DNA from 3 places in the Streptomyces sp. NPDC050528 genome. Region 1 is predicted to be linked to each of the others. Evidence: riboswitches for the same ligand, from Rfam matches in the RefSeq annotation. Region 1 holds a riboswitch; each other region holds the start of a gene.
The links. Region 1 has a riboswitch for ZMP and ZTP ahead of ACIBK4_RS15875 (bifunctional 5,10-methylenetetrahydrofolate dehydrogenase/5,10-methenyltetrahydrofolate cyclohydrolase). Riboswitches for the same ligand answer to the same signal wherever they lie in the genome.
Positions count from the first base shown of each region.

Region 1 (5,899 bases):
CCTTCTCCAGCTTGCGGTCGTCGATGTCCACGGCGATGATCCGTGCCGCTCCCGCGAGTCGGGACCCGGCGATCGCCGCGTCGCCGACGCCACCGCATCCGATGACCGCGACGGTGTCACCGCGTCCGACGTTGCCGGTGTTGATGGCCGCGCCGATCCCGGCCATGACCCCGCAGCCCAACAGCCCGGCGACGGCCGGGGAGACGGACGGGTCGACCTTGGTGCACTGTCCGGCGGCGACCAGGGTCTTGTCGGCGAAGGCGCCGATGCCCAGGGCCGGGGAGAGTTCCTGGCCGGTCGAGGCGAGGGTCATCTTCTGCTTGGCGTTGTGGGTGTTGAAGCAGTACCAGGGGCGGCCACGCAGACAGGCGCGACAATTCCCGCACACTGCACGCCAGTTGAGAATCACGAAGTCGCCGGGAGCGACATCGGTGACGCCCTCGCCGACCGACTCCACGACGCCGGCGGCCTCGTGGCCGAGCAGGAAGGGGAAGTCGTCGCTGATGCCGCCCTGTTTGTAGTGCAGGTCGGTATGACAGACCCCGCAGGCCTGCACCTTCACCACGGCCTCGCCGGGTCCGGGATCGGGCACGACGATCGTCTCGACCCGGACCGGTTCGTTCTTGCCCGGTGCGATCACGCCGCGTACTTCCTGCGCCATGGTCCTGAACCCTTTCGTCGCCGTTGTCCCTGCCTCCGACCCTACGCGTGACTGATCGGTAAGGGCACTCGGGCGTCCCACAGGCGCCCTCCGACCATCACCTCGGTCCATCGGGACCGAGCGGCCCCGGGCGCACCGTCGACAGCCCAGGATCGCCCGACACCACCCGCGACGGCCGACGTAGCCTGAGTGCTCCGACCGACTCCCGAGGAGCGCCGTGAGCATCGCAGGGACGCAGAGCGGTCCGCCGGCCTGGCGGCTGCTCCTCGACTACGTACGACCGCACCGCTGGGCCCTGTTGGCGGGCGCGCTGCTCTCGCTGGTCACCGGCGGCACCGGGCTGCTGCTGCCGCTGGTGGCGCGGGGACTCATCGACGACCTCTCGCACGACCGGACGATCACCGGGGCGTTGCTCGCCATGTCGGCGCTGGTGGTCGCCAACGCGGCGCTGGGCGGGCTGGGTTCGTACATCCTGCGGCGCACCGCCGAGTCGGTGGTGCTCGGCGCGCGGCGCGCGCTGTCGTCGTATCTGCTGCGGCTGCGGATCAGCGCCGTGGACCGCAGCGAGCCCGGCGACCTGATGGCCCGCATCACCTCGGACACCACCCTGCTGCGCGAGGTCACCACGGACTCGCTGGTCGGCCTGGGTACCGAAGGGCTCATCCTCGTCGCGACCGTGGTGATGATGGGCCTGGTCGATCCGGTGCTGCTCGGCGTCACCCTGGCCGTGATCGTGGGTGCGGGCACCGTCCTCAGCGTGATCGTGCCGCGCATCAACCGGGCCAGCAGACAGGCCCAGGACGCGATCGGCGTGATGGGTGCCTCGCTGGAACGGATCCTCGGCGCGCTGCGCACGGTGAAGGCATCCGGCGCCGAGGAGCGCGAGGAGCGCACCCTGCACGCGGCGGCCGAGGAGTCGTGGCGGCAGAGCGTGCGGGCCGCCAAGTGGGCGGCCGCGGCGGGCAATACGGCCGGTCTGTCGATGCAGGTCGCGTTCATCACCGTCCTCGCGGTGGGCGGAGCGCGGGTGGCGACGGGCGCGATCGACGTCGGCACCCTCGTCGCGTTCCTCCTCTACGTCTTCTACCTCATGCAGCCGATCCAGCAGGTCGTCGGCGCGATCACGCAGTACCAGACGGGCGCCGCCGCCCTCTCCCGCATCCAGGAGGCGCTCCAGCTCCCCGCCGAACTCCCGTCCTCGCCCGCCCAGTTGCCCTCCCCCGGAGCCGAACCCGCGACCCTCGCCTTCGACGACGTCCGCTTCCGCTACGCCGACGACCTCCCGTACGTCCACCACGGCGTGACCTTCGAGGTACCGGCCCAGGGCATGACGGCGTTCGTCGGCCCGTCCGGCGCGGGCAAGACCACCGTGTTCTCCCTCATCGAGCGTTTCTACGACCCCGAGTCCGGCGCGATCACCCTCGACGGCCGGGACCTCGCGGACTGGGACCTGCCCCAACTCCGGTCCGCCATCGGCTATGTGGAGCAGGACGCCCCGGTCCTGTCGGGTTCCCTGCGCGACAATCTGCTCCTCGGCAACCCGGACGCGGACGACGACGCCGTGACCCGCGTCCTGAGCACGACCCGCCTCGACGGCCTGCTCGCCCGGCTGCCGAAGGGCGTCGACACCCTGGTCGGCCACCGGGGCACCCGCCTCTCGGGCGGCGAACGTCAACGCGTCGCCATCGCCCGCGCGTTGCTCCGCCACCCCCGTCTCCTGCTCCTCGACGAGGCGACCTCGCAGCTGGACGCGGTCAACGAAGCGGCCCTGCGCGACACCGTCGCCGATGTGGCCCGTACGACCACGGTCCTGGTCGTCGCGCACCGGCTGTCCACGGTGACAATGGCCGACCGGATCGTCGTCATGGACGCGGGCCGGGTCCGCGCGGTGGGTACGCACCGGGAGCTGGTGGACGCCGATCCGCTCTACGCGGAGCTGGCGGCGACACAGTTCCTGGCGACGGCGGGCTGATCCCGAGGGACGACTGAGGGCCGTCCGTTTCCGGACGGCCCTCAAGGTCTGCGTGCTCCGCGGGGTCAGTACTGCGGGCTCACGGCTCGATGCTGGGGAGGAGCCCCGTCACCGGCGCGGCCATGTCGGTGACCTGGTGCAACTGCTGGAGGTCGTTCAGGTGGTTCAGGCCCTGCAGCTGACTGGCGACCCGCGGGACCTCCGCCTGGTGCTCGGCGGGGATTTCACTCACCGCGAGCGAGTCCAGCAGGGCGACCGGGCTGACCTTGCCGTCCTTGAAGGCGGGCGCGTCGGCGGCGTTCGCCATCGGCGCCACGAGGCCGGTGACCCCGACGGCGAGTCCAACGGCGGCGGCAATACGTCGTGTTGAGATCATGCCCTCAGCAACGCGGCCGGTCCCCGCGCGGTCACGGGTACCGGGCGCCGCTCACCCGTGAGGCGGAGCGTGCCGCTGCGTTTGCCGACCCCGGTACAACGGAGGAGTCTCGTAGGAGAGGCCCGTCGCGGCTCACTCGGGTGTGGGCCGCGGCCCTCCGAGGAGGTCACCATGGGCACTGCGGCACGCCCCGGCTTCGACACCGAAGCCCTGCGCCGGGGCATCGAAGACCACACAGCGGCGACACTGCTGTCGCTCTACGCGGACGACGCCGAGATCCACGTCGTCGACCACCAGACCCAGCCCAGCCACCCCAAGGTCCTGCACGGCCGGGACGAGATCGGCGCCATGCTCGCCGACGTCTACAGCCGCGACATGACCCACAAGCTGGAGGAGTGCGTCGTACAAGGGGACCGGGTCGCCTACAGCGAGTCGTGTCAGTACCCGGACGGGGCCCGTGTCCTCGCCGAGTCGATGCTCCTGCTGCAGGACGGCAAGATCACCCGGCAGACCATGATCCAGGCATGGGACGGATAGCGGGACTGGTGCCGAGGGTCCGCATCAACACCCGCCTGACCTGGACCTTCTCGGCGACCACGGCACCCGCGCGCTCCGTTGCGACCCGACGCCGAGCACCGGTTTCCGCAGCGGGCGTGCGAGCGTCCGCCGCGCTGCTGGGATCGGTTCTACGGGCGGCACGGTCCCGTTCGTTGCCGGCGCCGCCCGCCGGTCGGACGCGGGGTTTCCGGCATCGCTGAGCGGGCCGGGGCCGTCGTAGGACTGTCGGTTAGGCTGTTCGTGGGTCGTGACTGGCGCTGAGGTGGAGCACCACCGTGGAGCGGCCCACGCGGAGTCGATGCCGTGCGCCTGGGCGATTGGTCAACCAGCTCAGGAGTGGATCATGTCCCAGGCACGCCTCATGGACGGCACCGCGCTCGCGCGGCGCATCGTCGAGGACACCGCGAAGAAGGCCGCCGACCTCACGCAGCGCACCGGTACGGCGCCCTGTCTGGCGACGGTTCTGGTCGGCGCGGACCCGGCGTCGGTCACGTACGTCCGGATGAAGCAGAACCGTTCGCGCAAGGCGGGCATCGAGTCCCGGCACGTCGAACTGCCCGCCACCACGACCACCGCCGAACTGGTCGACACGCTCACCGCGCTCTCCACCGACCCGACCGTGCACGGCATCCTGCTCCAGCACCCGATGGGCCAACACATCGACGAGCGGGCCGCGTTCGAGGCGATCGCGGCGGAGAAGGACGTGGACGGCGTGACCTTCGCGTCGTTCGCGACGATGAGCTTCGGCCTGCCGGGCTTCGTGTCCTGCACGCCCGGCGGCATCATGCGGCTGCTCGACGAGTACGACGTCGACCCGTCCGGCAAGCGTGCCGTCGTAGTCGGCCGCAGCGCGATCCTGGGCAAGCCGGCCGGCATGCTGCTCCTGGCCCGCGACGCGACGGTGACGTACTGCCACTCCCGCACGCGCGACCTCTCGGCGGTGGTCCGCGAGGCGGACATCGTGGTCGCCGCCGTGGGCCGCCCCCGGCTGATCCGCGGCGAGGACATCAAGCCCGGCGCAGTCGTGATCGACGCCGGTTACAACGCGGGCAACGTCGGTGACGTCGACTTCGAATCGGCCGCCGAGCGCGCCTCGCTGATCACGCCGGTGCCGGGCGGTGTCGGCCCGATGACGATCGCCACGCTCCTGGAGCAGACGGTGACGGCCGCCGCCCGGCAGCTCGGGGTGTGATCAGCGGGTCCACGCGCTGTAGTCCATGACGTCCCCGGCCCTGACGCCGTACTCGGGCTGGTCCTTCGTGAAGGTGCTCTCCATTCCGAGGACGGCGCCGGTGGCCGGGTCCATGATCAGCATCAGCCGGGTGGCGGACTGCTGATAGACGTACGCCTGCCCGTGCCGCCCGAGCCGGTCGGTGACCTCCCCCACCGGCCGCAGCCCGTCCGCCCCCGCGAGCAGCCGCGCCAACGCGGCCGACTCACGCGCCCCGAGCGTCCACCGGTCCAGCAACTCCCCGATGACGCCGAGGAGTTCGGGGGTGGTCAACGGCGTCCTGCTGTACGCCGCCTCCTGGAGATAGGCCCGCAGTCCCGCCACGTCGTGCGGCGGCCGGGCATCGGGCGGAACATCGCTCCAACTCGGCGGAAACGTCGTCTCCTTGAGGACACGCCCGCCCTCGACGACACGTTCCGTGTGACTGTCGTCGGCGTTCCAGCGCACGATGCGTTCCTCGGGGACGGTGACCGGTGGCTTGTCGTCGGACATGCCGAGGCTCCATGTCTGCACGTGGGTCCCCTTGCGCAGAGCGGGAGTTCCGTCGGCGGCGGTCGCCACGGCGAGGGCGGCAAGCTGCTTGAGCGATACGGGCGTGGAGTGCGCCTGCACCACGAGTGCCCGTGGAGCCGCCACGGCAGGAGTGCCGGTCGGCCCGCCGAGCACGAGGGTGAGCACGGTCGCACCGACGGCAGCTACGGCCGCGAGGCTCCAGAGCATCCGCCGACGCCGTGAACGCCGTTCATTCACCAGCCGGTTGAGCCCGCGCTCCGCGTGATGGTCAAGCGGCCCGTCGCCGTAGAGGGACCCGTCACTGGTGAACGGGTTGGCGCTACGCAGGAGTTCGAGTTCATCACCCATGGCACTGATCCTTCAAGGGGATAGTGGCAGCATCCCTCAGTGGCGCGGGGAACTGCGCGACCAGCCACGACGGCGCAGCAGCCAACCGACAACGAATCGCGGCACTTCGAACGTTCAACACCCCGCCCCTCCAAGCACCGCAAGCCGATCAATCTCCGCTCTCAACCTCCGCCGAGCCCGATGCAACCGCATCGCCGCCGCCCGCGAACCACACCCGAGGACGACGGCCACCTCGTCCAC
Region 1 is NZ_JBITHH010000004.1:216,201-222,099, reverse strand. It holds gene ACIBK4_RS15895 (S-(hydroxymethyl)mycothiol dehydrogenase) at 1-661, opposite strand, end outside; gene ACIBK4_RS15890 (ABC transporter ATP-binding protein) at 879-2,633, shown strand; gene ACIBK4_RS15885 (hypothetical protein) at 2,713-3,009, opposite strand; gene ACIBK4_RS15880 (nuclear transport factor 2 family protein) at 3,181-3,546, shown strand; ZMP/ZTP riboswitch at 3,805-3,889, shown strand; gene ACIBK4_RS15875 (bifunctional 5,10-methylenetetrahydrofolate dehydrogenase/5,10-methenyltetrahydrofolate cyclohydrolase) at 3,911-4,759, shown strand; gene ACIBK4_RS15870 (CU044_5270 family protein) at 4,760-5,659, opposite strand; gene ACIBK4_RS15865 (RNA polymerase sigma factor) at 5,774-5,899, opposite strand, start outside.

Region 2 (5,899 bases), on a different contig from region 1:
CGCCCGCCTGTGGACGTTGTTGCAGCCGACGTACGCGGGGACGGAGCGGGTGTCGCAGGAGTGGGAGGCGGGCCGGTATCCGGCGGTGCGGTTCACCGTGGTCTGGGGGCTGACCGGGGTCGGGGGCTGGCCCCGGACGAGTCGGGCTCCGGGTGGTGATGTGGCGGTGGAGCGGGAGGACCAGTTGTTCGTGGCCCCGGACGGCACACCGTGGGTGCGGACTGATCCGGCTCCGGAGGTGGCGGACGACGACATCCGCTGGCATCGGGCACCGCGTGCGGTCTTCGCTCAGTGGGAGCGGGCGGGGATGCTCGGCGGAACCGGCGCTGACAGCAAGGCAGTTGGGGGTGGGACCGCATCTGCGGGGCTTAGCGGCTCTGTCTGGTGGGCGGCGGCGGGTGTGGCCGTCGGTGTGGGCGGCACGCTGCTGATACGCCGCGCGGCGGCCCGGCGTGAGGCCGGACCGCCGCGCGAGGAACCACGACAGGAACTCATCGATCTGTGAGAGTCGCCGGTCTTTGACAACTCAAGAGAGAGCGTGGGTCAGCTGTCAGCCGAGGTCGATCTCCGGGTACAGCGGGAAGCCGGCGACGAGGTCGGTGGCGCGGTGGGAGATCTCGTCCGCGATCTTCGGGTCGAGGATGTGCTGCGCCTTGGACGGCGCGCCCTTGCTGGTGGTGCCGGGCTCCGTGGTGGTGAGGACGCGGTCGATGAGACCGGCGACCTCGTCCATCTCGGCGGTGCCCAGGCCGCGGGTGGTCAGGGCGGGCGTGCCGATGCGGATGCCGGAGGTGTACCAGGCGCCGTTGGGGTCGGCCGGGATGGCGTTGCGGTTGGTGACGATGCCCGAGTCGAGCAGGGCGGCCTCGGCCTGGCGACCGGTGAGGCCGTAGGAGGAGGCGACGTCGATCAGGTTGAGGTGGTTGTCGGTGCCGCCGGTGACGAGGGTGGCGCCCCGGCGCATCAGGCCGTCGGCCAGCGCGCGGGAGTTGTCGACGATGCGCTGGGCGTAGTCCTGGAAGGAGGGCTGCCTGGCCTCGGCGAGGGCGACGGCCTTGGCGGCCATGACGTGCGGGAGCGGGCCGCCGAGGACCATCGGGCAGCCGCGGTCGACCTGGTCCTTGAGGGAGTCGTCGCACAGGACCATGCCGCCGCGCGGGCCGCGCAGCGACTTGTGGGTGGTGGTGGTGACGATCTGGGCGTGCGGGACCGGGTCGAAGTCGCCGGTCAGCACCTTGCCCGCGACCAGGCCGGCGAAGTGCGCCATGTCGACCATCAGGGTCGCCCCGACCTCGTCGGCGATCTCGCGCATGATGCGGAAGTTCACGAGGCGCGGGTAGGCGGAGTAGCCGCCGACGATGATCAGCGGCTTGAACTCACGGGCGGAGGCGCGCAGGGCCTCGTAGTCGATGAGGCCGGTGACGGGGTCGGTGCCGTAGGAGCGCTGGTCGAACATCTTGCCGGAGATGTTCGGGCGGAAGCCGTGGGTGAGGTGGCCGCCGGCGTCCAGGGACATGCCGAGCATGCGCTGGTTGCCGAAGGCCTGGCGGAGTTCGGCCCAGTCGGCGTCGGAGAGGTCGTTGACCTGGCGGACGCCCGCCTTCGCGAGGGCGGGGACCTCGACGCGGTCGGCGAGGATCGACCAGAAGGCGACGAGGTTGGCGTCGATGCCGGAGTGCGGCTGGACGTAGGCGTGGCGGGCGCCGAAGAGTTCGCGCGCGTGCTCGGCGGCGAGGGACTCGACGGTGTCGACGTTGCGACAGCCGGCGTAGAAGCGGCGGCCGATGGTGCCCTCGGCGTACTTGTCGCTGAACCAGTTGCCCATGGCCAGGAGGGTGGCCGGGGAGGCGTAGTTCTCCGAGGCGATCAGCTTGAGCATCTCGCGCTGGTCGGCGACTTCCTGGCCGATGGCGTCGGCGACGCGCGGCTCGACGGCACGGATCACATCGAGGGCGGCGCGGAAGGCGGTGGACTCGTTGGAGAGGGCAGAGAGAGGCACGGAATTGTCGGGCATGGGGACCTCCGGACGTGGCGTTCGGCGTTCTCGGTACGGCCCAGGCGCACGGCACACATTCCAGCTCGGGCCGCTCCCCGATGGTCGGTCCCATCCCAGCGCGCCAGTCACGGCCCGCCGGTCAGCCTACCGGGCGGGCCGGACGGTGCGGCTCCTGCGTCCACCATGCGGGCGAGGACAGGAAAGGGGCACCCTCACCTCCGGGAGACGCCGTGACCAGTGCAGAAGCAAGTACGAAAGCCAGTACGGAAGCCCTCATCGCCGCCGCCGAGGACACCCACGGGTCGACGATCTGGATCGCGCCGCCGCTGATGATCAGCGAGGAGGACCTGGACTGGGGACTGGCCTAGAGGACCTGGACTGGGGACTGGCCTAACTGCGTGCCGCGTTGGGGGGTCTAGGGCCGTGGCCTGTCCGGGGAATCTCCAGAGGTCGGTGAGAGGGCCCACAGGGGCGGCCCGTGGCGATCTCCCCTCCCCTAGAGTCCCTTTGTGCTCTTTGGAATGGTGTGCGCGCTCGGCGCGGCGGTCTGCTTCGGTACGGCGACGGTGTTGCAGGCGGTCGCCGCGCGGGCGGCCTCGGCGGGTGGAGGCGGGGACGCGGCGCTGTTGCTGCGGGCGTTGCGGCAGTGGCGGTATCTGGCGGGGTTGGGGCTGGACGGGCTGGGGTTCGTGTTCCAGATCGCGGCGCTGCGGTCGCTTCCCATCTACGCGGTCGGGGCTGCCCTGGCGTCGAGCCTCGCGGTGACGGCGGTGGTGGCCGCGCGGCTGCTGAAGGTACGGCTCAGCGGCGTGGAGTGGGGAGCCGTCGGCGTGGTGTGCGCGGGCCTCGCGATGTTGGGGCTGGCGTCCGGGGCGGAGGGGCACCGGGACGGGTCCATGGCGTTGAAGTGGGCGATGCTCGGGACAGCGGTCGTAGTGCTGCTGCTCGGGCTGGTCGGGGGGCGACTGCCGGAGCGGGGGCGGGCGTTGACGCTCGGTCTTGGCGCCGGGTTCGGGTTCGGGGTCGTCGAGGTGGCGGTCCGGTTGATCGACTCGCTGAAGCCCTCGACGCTGGTCGGCAATCCGGCGACGTACGCGCTGCTCGTCGGTGGGGGCGCGGCGTTTTTGTTGCTGACGACGGCGTTGCAGCGGGGGTCGGTGACGACGGCCACTGCCGGGCTGGTGATCGGGGAGACGATCGGGCCGGCGGCGGTGGGGGTGGTGTGGCTCGGGGACCGGACGCGGGAGGGGCTGGAGTGGCTCGCGGTGTTGGGGTTTGTGGTGGCGGTGGTGGGAGCGCTGGCCTTGGCGCGGTTCGGTGAAGCGCCTGCCTCCGGCGGTGGAGCGGTGGAGGGTGCGGGTGAGTTGGGGTGAGCGTCCCTGGGGGCTGCGCCCCCAGACCCCTGCTTCGGCCCTGAAGGGGCCTCGTCCTCAAACGCCGGACGGGCTGGATTATGCGGGCCCGCGTTGAAACGGCAGACGGGCTGATTTTGTCCGCCCGCGTTGAAAAAATGCCGCCTGCCTCACCCACCCAGCAGGCTGGATATACGGGCCCGCGTTGAACCCTGCCCCCCTCACGGCAACACCCGGCACAACGCCTCCACCGCCCCCGCCCACGCATGGTCCGGCGGTGTCCCATAGCCCACCACCAGCGCGTCCAACGGGTCGGCCAGGGCGTGTTCGTGGCGGTAGAAGGACAGGGAGTGGAGGGCGAGGCCCTGCCAGGCGGCGGCTTGGACCACGGACTGTTCGGTGCCGGGTGGGAGGCTGAGGACGGCGTGGAAGCCGGCCGCGATGCCCGTGACGTGGACGTCGGGGGCGTGCTGGGCGAGGGCGTCGACGAGGGTGTCCCTGCGGCGGCGGTAGCGCAGGCGGGCGGCGCGGACGTGGCGGTCGTAGGCGCCGGAGGTGATGAACTCGGCGAGGGTCAGCTGGTCCAGGACGCCGCAGGTGTCGATGCCGCCCTTCGCCTGCGTGACCTCCTCCATCAGGGAGGGGGGAAGGACCATCCAGGCCAGGCGGAGGCCGGGGGCGAGGGATTTGCTGGCGGTGCCGAGGTAGACGACGTGGTTCGGGTCGAGGCCCTGGAGGGCGCCGATGGGCTGGCGGTCGTAGCGGAACTCGCCGTCGTAGTCGTCCTCCAGGACCAGGCCGCCGGTGCGGCGGGCCCAGTCGACGGCGGCGGAGCGGCGGTCGTGGCGGAGGGGGAGGCCCATGGGGAACTGGTGCGCGGGGGTGAGGAGGACCGCCGGTTCGTCCGTCAACTGGCCGGGATTTGTGCCCAGTTGGTCGAAGGGGAGCGGGCGGGTGCGCAGGCCGGCCTCGGCCAGGATCTGCCAGTGGACGGCGAGGCCGTAGGACTCCACCGCGATCGTGTGGGCGCCGCGGGCCCGCAGGACGGCGCCGAGGAGGCGCAGGCCGCTGGAGATGCCCGCGCTGATCACGATGTGCTCGGGGTCGGCGCGGACGCCGCGGGCGCGGGAGAGGTAGGTGGCGAGGGCGGTGCGGAGTTCGACGCGGCCGCGGGGGTCGCCGTAGCCGAGGGCCTGGTAGGGGGCGTGGGTGAAGGCGCGGCGGGCGGCCTTGAGCCACTCGGTGCGGGGGAAGGCGGCGAGGTCGGGGGTGCCGGGGACGAGGTCGTAGGTGGGGCGGGTGCGGAGGCGGCGGGGCGGGGCGGTGTCGGTGGGCGGGACGACGGCGCGTTCGGCGACGCGGGTGCCGGAGCCCTGGCGGGCGGTGAGCCAGCCCTCGGCGACGAGGTCGGCGTAGGAGTCGGCGACCGTGTTGCGGGCGATGCCCAGGTCGGCGGCAAGGGAGCGGGAGGAGGGCAGCCGGGTGCCGGGGGCGAGGCGGCCGGTGCGGACGGCGTCGCGCAGGGCGTCCGTGAGGCCGCGGCGGACGCCGGTGCTGGTGGCGGTCGGATCCAGATGCAGGTCGACGCCAAAAGTGGCCCAAGATTTCGCCATGGAAATGGACCATACTCCTGGGCTGCCTGACTTCTAGAGTCGAGTACATGACCACAGCACAGGAAACTCCTTACGCCCACGAGCACAGCCCCCGCATGGACTGGGCCCAGCACGCGCCCGAGGTCTACAAGACGATGGTCCGTCTCGACGCCGCCGCCCGCCGGGGCCTCGACCCGAAGCTGCTGGAACTGGTGAAGATCCGCGCCTCGCAGCTCAACCACTGCGCGTTCTGCCTCGACATGCACACCAAGGACGCGCTCGCGGCGGGCGAGAGTGTCGAGCGGATCATCCAGCTCGGCGCGTGGGAGGAGTCGCGGCACTTCTACACCGAGAAGGAGCTGGCGGCGATCGAGCTGACCGAGGCGGTCACCGTGATCACGGACGGCTTTGTGCCGGACGAGGTGTACGCGCGGGCGGCCGAGCAGTTCGAGGAGGCCGAGCTGGCGCAGTTGATCGCGGCGATCACGGTGATCAACGCGTGGAACCGGTTCGGGGTGAGCACGCGGATGGTGCCGGGGCACTACAAGGCGGGACAGTTCAAGTGACGTCGCCCGCACGGGGGTTGGACCGCGAGGTGTGGGGGTGTCGGCCGTGAGCAAGGTGGAGCTGTTCCGGAGTCTGCATCGGCGGCGGTCGGCCGGTGATCCGCTGGTGTTGCCCGGGCCGTGGGACGCGGTGAGTGCGCGGGTGTTCGTGGAGGCCGGGTTCACGGCGCTCGCCACGCCCAGTGCCGGGGTCGCCGCCTCGCTCGGGTACGAGGACGGGGCCGTGCCGGCGGACGAGATGTTCGCGGCGGTCGCGCGGATCGTACGGGCCGTGGACGTGCCGGTGTCGGCGGATGTCGAGGGCGGGTACGGGCTCGCGCCGAAGGAGCTGGTGGAGCGGCTGCTGGAGGCGGGGGCGGTCGGGTGCAACCTGGAGGACTCCGAGGGCGGGGT
Region 2 is NZ_JBITHH010000001.1:1,281,725-1,287,623, forward strand. It holds gene ACIBK4_RS05945 (hypothetical protein) at 1-505, shown strand, start outside; gene ACIBK4_RS05950 (glycine hydroxymethyltransferase) at 551-2,014, opposite strand; ZMP/ZTP riboswitch at 2,046-2,135, opposite strand; gene ACIBK4_RS05955 (hypothetical protein) at 2,227-2,364, shown strand; gene ACIBK4_RS05960 (hypothetical protein) at 2,518-3,369, shown strand; gene ACIBK4_RS05965 (PLP-dependent aminotransferase family protein) at 3,570-4,961, opposite strand; gene ACIBK4_RS05970 (carboxymuconolactone decarboxylase family protein) at 5,009-5,506, shown strand; gene ACIBK4_RS05975 (isocitrate lyase/phosphoenolpyruvate mutase family protein) at 5,553-5,899, shown strand, end outside.
Region 2: linked by a shared signal. The riboswitch ahead of ACIBK4_RS05950 (glycine hydroxymethyltransferase) and the one ahead of ACIBK4_RS15875 (bifunctional 5,10-methylenetetrahydrofolate dehydrogenase/5,10-methenyltetrahydrofolate cyclohydrolase) in region 1 are both predicted to bind ZMP and ZTP.

Region 3 (5,899 bases), on a different contig from region 1:
AGGCGAGTTCGGCGTCGTAGGAGCCGGGCCCGATGTCGATCGACACCTGGTCGAGGCGGGTGCCGGCCGCGACGGGCGGTCGTACGGACTCGCCGTGCCAGGGGACCGCGCAGAACAACTGCCCTGCGGGGGACCGGAGTACGGCCCAGCCGTCGTGCTCGGCGACGGTGTCGGCGCCGAGTCGCAGCGCGGAGTTCACGAACGCCGGTACGTCCGCGACGGAGAAGTCGAGATGAGCGCCGCCCGGGCCGGCGTCGACGCCCTGGACCTTCACACAGGCGTCCGTCCCCTCTGACAGCAGGGTGACGAACTCGCCTTGTTCACCGCGCGGTTCGGACGGCCGGGTGTCCGTGACGGCCGTCCAGAAGGTGCGGGCGGGTTCGACGAGACCGAGCGGGCGGTCGACGAAGGCGTAGGTCCAGCGGAGGGTGGGTGCGCTCATGGCGTGATGGTAGGCGCGAGGCTCGCGACTGCCCCGTGTGTTTTCAGTCCCCGTCCCGCTGCATGAACCGCAGCATGTTCCCGGCCGGGTCGCGGAACGCGCAGTCGCGGACGCCGTAGGGCTGGTCCGTCGGTTCCTGGACCACCTCGGCGCCGGACTCCTGGACGCGGGCGTAGAGGGCGTCGCAGTCGGCGGTGGTGAAGTTCACGCCGCGCAGGGTGCCCTTGGCGAGGAGTTCGGCCATGGCCTGCTTGTCGGCGGGGGAGGCATCCGGGTTCGCGGCCGGCGGCTCCAGGACGATCTCCACGTCCGGCTGCAACGGCGACCCCACGGTCACCCACCGCATGCCCTCGAAACCGACGTCGTTACGGATTTCCAGCTCCAGGACGTCGCAGTAGAAGGCGAGCGCCTTGTCGTGGTCGTCGACGGCGATGAAGCACTGGCGGAGTTTGAGATCCATGGACGACAGGCTAGGGGCGCGGCGGCGGTCCCGCCCGGTTCGGCCGGGTAAAAGTGCGGGCCACGCAGGACGGGATCACGGCACCGGCCTCGTGCGAACGGGCCCGATAGGCGCTGGGCGTCTCACCGACCAACTCGGTGAACCGCGAGCTGAACGAACCGAGCGAAGTACACCCGACGGCCATGCACACCTCGGTCACACTCAGATCCCCGCGCCGGAGAAGGGCCTTGGCCCGCTCGATCCGCCGGGTCATGAGATAGCTGTACGGCGTCTCGCCGTACGCGGCGCGGAAACTGCGCTGGAAGTGGCCCGGCGACATCAGCGCGGTGCGCGCGATCGAGGCCATGTCGAGGGGTTCGGCGTACTCGCGGTTCATGCGGTCGCGGGCCTGTCGCAGCCGTACGAGGTCGTCGCGGTTCACGGGGTCCAGGATGGCACGGGGGCCGTTTGTGCCGGGGCGGGAACGGCGAAGCATCCTTGTCGGTAGAGTCTGGTCCGGCCGCGACTGGCGAGGGTGGACAACCACCGGGGAGCGGCCGTTGACCCGCGTGAGCGTCGACCGCCTGGGCGTCTCCGTCAGTGATTTTCCGCTGAGGAGACCAGGACGTGGATCCGCGTTACGGAATGAATCCGAGCTCCGCCGTCACGTCGTCGACGCCACCGGCACGGTGTCGGCCACATCGCCGAGCCGGGCGGATCGATCCGTTCCCGTGAGGTCGAAGACGCCTGCCGTGAGTATCAGATCGCCCTCGCACGCACCCGTCCCGGAAAGCGCAGCCGTATGTTCGCCCTCCACGACCTGTTGTCCGCCAACCCCTACCCGGGCCGCGGGGTCCTGTGCGCCCGCACCCGCTCCGGAACGGTTCTGGGCGGTTACTTCCTCACCGGCCGCAGCCCTGCCTCGCGCGACCGCGCCCTGCGACTGATGGACGGTGAGCTCGTGGTCGGCTCCCTCGCCGCGGCGGAACACGATCCACTTCGCCACTACGCCGCCGCCACGGCCACCGACGGCTGGCTGGTTCTGGGCAATGGCGAGCAGGTGTCCCGGGCCGCGGAACGACTCCGTGCGGGAGCCGCGCCCACCGAAGCGCTCAGCGGCTTCGCGTACGAACCGGACCCGCCGATCCGGACGTCCCGGATCACCGCGCTGATCAGCCGCGACGGCGGACGCACCACCGTTTTCGGAGCCGCCCGCCCCAGCCGTGCCGCACGCCTGACCAGCAACGTGATGACCCTCGCCGTACAGGATCTGGAACCGGGCGAGGCGGTCCTGCTGACCACCTACGACTCCGACGGCGAACAGGTCTCGGTCGCCGCTCCCTTCACCGAGGCCGCTGTCGGCGCCGGGAACGCCGAGGAACTGCTGGACGAGATCTGGTCCGGGCTCGACGAACGGTTCCGGATCGCCGCCGCGGTCGTTGATCCTGCCCGGGGACCGGGGGCTGCGATCCGGCGATCCGCTTGAGCCGCGACGCCTGGGAGACTGGCTTCCTGTGACCCATTCTGATCTCGCTCGCCGCATCCATGCCGTCTCTCACCTCGAAGGCCACTTCACGCTTCGGTCCGGACGGGCCGCCACGGAGTACTTCGACAAGTACCGGTTCGAGGGCGATCCCGTTCTGCTGGACGAGATCGCCCAGCGGATGGCGCCACTGGTGCCGTCCGGCACCGAGGTGCTGGCCGGCCTGGAGATGGGCGGCATCCCGGTCGTGACCGCGCTCGGCCGGCACACGGGTCTGCCCTGTGCGTTCGTACGCAAACAGGCCAAGCCGTATGGCACCTGCCGTCTCGCCGAGGGCGCCGAGGTGGGGGGCCGGCGAGTGCTGGTGGTCGAGGACGTGGTCACCAGTGGTGGACAGATCGTGCTGTCGACCGCGGATCTGCGTGACCTGGGCGCGCGGGTTCACGAGGCTCTGTGCGTGATCGACCGTGAGCAGGGTGGTGCGGATGCCCTCGCGGCCGAGCGCATCAAGCTGGTGTCGTTGCTGACTGCCGCGGACCTGCGAGCCGCCGCTTGACCGGCAGTGCCCTTCGACTGCCGTCCCTGACGCGGGCACGACGAAGGGGCTCCGCCGGCGAACCGGTGGAGCCCCTTCCCCGAACCCGCTGACCGTCGATGGTGCACCGATCGTCGGTCGGGCGGGTCGGGCCGACTGGGTGTCAGGCCTTCTTGGTCTCCCAGAAGATCTTGTCGATCTGGGCGATGTAGTCGAGCGCCTTCTGGCCCGTCGCCGGGTCGGTGGACGCCTTGGCGGCCGAGAGGGCCTTCAGGGTGTCGTTGACCAGCTGGTGCAGCTCCGGGTACTTCTCGAAGTGCGGGGGCTTGAAGTAGTCGCTCCAGAGCACCGAGACGTGGTGCTTCGCGAGCTCGGCACGCTGTTCCTTGATGACGATGGCGCGTGCCTGGAAGTGCGGGTCGTCGTTGGCGGCCATCTTGTCCTGCACGGCCTTCACCGACTCCGCCTCGATGCGGGCCTGGGCCGGGTCGTACACACCGCAGGGCAGGTCGCAGTGCGCGCTGACCTTCACCTTGGGGGCAAACAGGCGGGAAAGCATGGAGCGTTCCTTCCTCGTGATCGTCTTCTCAGGTGGGACATTACTCCCTGGAGAAGCTGATTTCGCGAGTGCCCCCATGGGCTTAGGACAAAAGTCCAGGGTCGGACTCAGACTGGTGGAGGATAGGACCGGGGAGGTGCCGGGGATGCCGGAGCTGTCGCAGGAGACCGAGCGGGGAAGGGCCGTACTGCCCTTCGGGACGGCCGAGGTGACGGGCCCGTCGATGGTGCCGACGCTGCTGCACGGGGATCTGCTCGTGGTGCAGTACGGCGCCAGGGTCAGGCCGGGGGACATCGTCGTGCTGCGGCATCCGTTCCAGCAGGACCTGCTGGTCGTGAAGCGGGCGGCGGAGCGGCGGGACGGGGGCTGGTGGGTGCTCGGGGACAACGCGTTCGCCGGTGGGGACAGCACGGATTACGGCGCCGTGCCCGAGGATCTGGTGCTGGGCAAGGTGCGGTTTCGGTACCGGCCGCCGAAGGCCGGTCAGCGTTCGCCGGTCGCGCTCGTCCGCTGGGTGCTCTCCGCCGCCAGGCCCGTGCTCTCCGACCGGTCGGCCTCCAGGCGCTTCCGGGCCCGGTAGGCGGCCACGTTGGCGCGGGTCGCGCAGCGGTCCGAGCAGTAGCGCCGGGAGCGGTTCGTCGAGGTGTCCAGGTAGGCGTTGCGGCACGGCGCCGCCTCGCACAGGCCGAGGCGGTCGACGCCGTACTCGGTGAGATGGAAGGCCAGGCCCATCGCCGCGATCGCCGCGTAGCCGGCCGTCGCGTTCGACGGGTGGTCAGCGAGGTGCATGTGCCACAGCGGGCGGCCGTCGTCGTCCCGGAAGTTGTGGCCCGAGATCTGCGGGCTGACCGGGAACTCCAGGAGCAGTGAGTTCAGCAGGTTCACGGAGAGGGTCTCGTCGCCGCCGTCGGCCGCCTCGAAGACCGCCCGCAGCCGCGCCCGGACCGAGCGGAAGCGCGTGACGTCGGCGTCGGCGGCGCGGCGGGCCGCCTCCTGGTTGGTGCCGAACAGGTCCCGCACGGCCTCGACCGAGGTCAGGGCGTCCTTGCCCCGGGCCGGTTCCTCGGTGTTGACGAGGCGTACGGCGTAGTCCGAGTAATAGGCCAGTTCCACTTGTAGTCCTTACGGAGGCGCTCTATGGTCGTGGATGCGGTCGGGTAACAGCTGATCGTGCTTCCAGGGTATTACGACAGTGACGGGACAGGGGGTCCACATGACGACCGGCATCGGAACCGACTGGCAGGCCTGGCAGGAGAGCTGGGACCGGCAGCAGGAGTGGTACATGCCCGACCGGGAGGACCGCTTCCGGATCATGCTCGACATGGTCGAGGCCTGCGTGGGACCCGAGCCTCGCGTCCTCGACCTCGCCTGCGGCACCGGCAGCATCACCGCCCGGCTCCTGGCCCGCTTCCCGAAGGCCACCAGCACCGGTGTCGACCTCGACCCCGCCCTCCTCGCCATCGCCCGGGGCACCTTCGCCGGCGACGACCGGGTCTCCTTCGTCACCGCCGACCTCAAGGACCCGGACTGGACGACGAGCCTGCCGTACGACTCGTACGACGCCGTCCTGACCGCCACGGCCCTGCACTGGCTGCGCAGCGAACCCCTCGCGGCCCTCTACGGACAACTCGCCGACCTCGTTCGCTACGGCGGCGTCTTCATGAACGCCGACCACATGATCGACGACACCACGCCCCGGATCAACGCGATCGAGCGCACCCAGCGCCACGCCCGCATGGATCAGGCCATGCGCGACGGCGCCCTCGACTGGGCCGAGTGGTGGCAGCTCGCCGCCCAGGACCCCGTCCTCGCCGGTCCCACGGCCCAGCGCTTCGAGATCTACGGCGACCACGCCGACGGCGACATGCCCTCCGCCGCATGGCACGCGCGCGTGCTGCGCGAGAAGGGGTTCGAGGAGGCGCGGGCGGTGTGGTGCTCGCCGTCGGACACCTTGTTGCTCGCGCTCAAGTAGGCGTTCCCGAAAGCGAGTTCAGATCTGTCGAATGGGTCGGTGAGCAGGCGCGCACGTCATCGGCCGGACCATCACACTGAGTTGCTGAAGCGAAATACCTTGCTTCTCGGTGGGGGTGATGATCCAATGCCCACTCCAAGACCACGGGGGCTTGGAGAGGGGATAGGTCTGAAATGAGAATTCGGCCTCTGTCCGCCGTTGCCGCGCTGACCATCGCGGCCGCGGGGACATTGCTGGCGGGTACTCCCGCCAGTGCGGCGAGCAAGACCTGTGCGGTGGACCAGGGTTCCGTCTATGACGTCTGTTTCGACGCCGACGGAGACAAGTTCATCGTCAACGACCTTCGCAAGGACGGTATGCGTGCCGTCGTGAAGTGGAAGGCGATGGACGGTTCGGGCCGAGTCGGCCAATGCGCGGACACCGACGGCGCGTTCAACGCGGCGAAGGTCTGCGACTACGACTTCAAGGA
Region 3 is NZ_JBITHH010000001.1:755,788-761,686, reverse strand. It holds gene ACIBK4_RS03480 (VOC family protein) at 1-442, opposite strand, end outside; gene ACIBK4_RS03475 (VOC family protein) at 486-902, opposite strand; gene ACIBK4_RS03470 (helix-turn-helix transcriptional regulator) at 913-1,323, opposite strand; ZMP/ZTP riboswitch at 1,394-1,478, shown strand; gene ACIBK4_RS03465 (IMP cyclohydrolase) at 1,684-2,367, shown strand; gene pyrE (orotate phosphoribosyltransferase) at 2,396-2,920, shown strand; gene sodN (superoxide dismutase, Ni) at 3,063-3,458, opposite strand; gene sodX (nickel-type superoxide dismutase maturation protease) at 3,604-4,038, shown strand; gene ACIBK4_RS03445 (CGNR zinc finger domain-containing protein) at 3,942-4,571, opposite strand; gene ACIBK4_RS03440 (class I SAM-dependent methyltransferase) at 4,672-5,430, shown strand; gene ACIBK4_RS03435 (hypothetical protein) at 5,604-5,899, shown strand, end outside.
Region 3: linked by a shared signal. The riboswitch ahead of ACIBK4_RS03465 (IMP cyclohydrolase) and the one ahead of ACIBK4_RS15875 (bifunctional 5,10-methylenetetrahydrofolate dehydrogenase/5,10-methenyltetrahydrofolate cyclohydrolase) in region 1 are both predicted to bind ZMP and ZTP.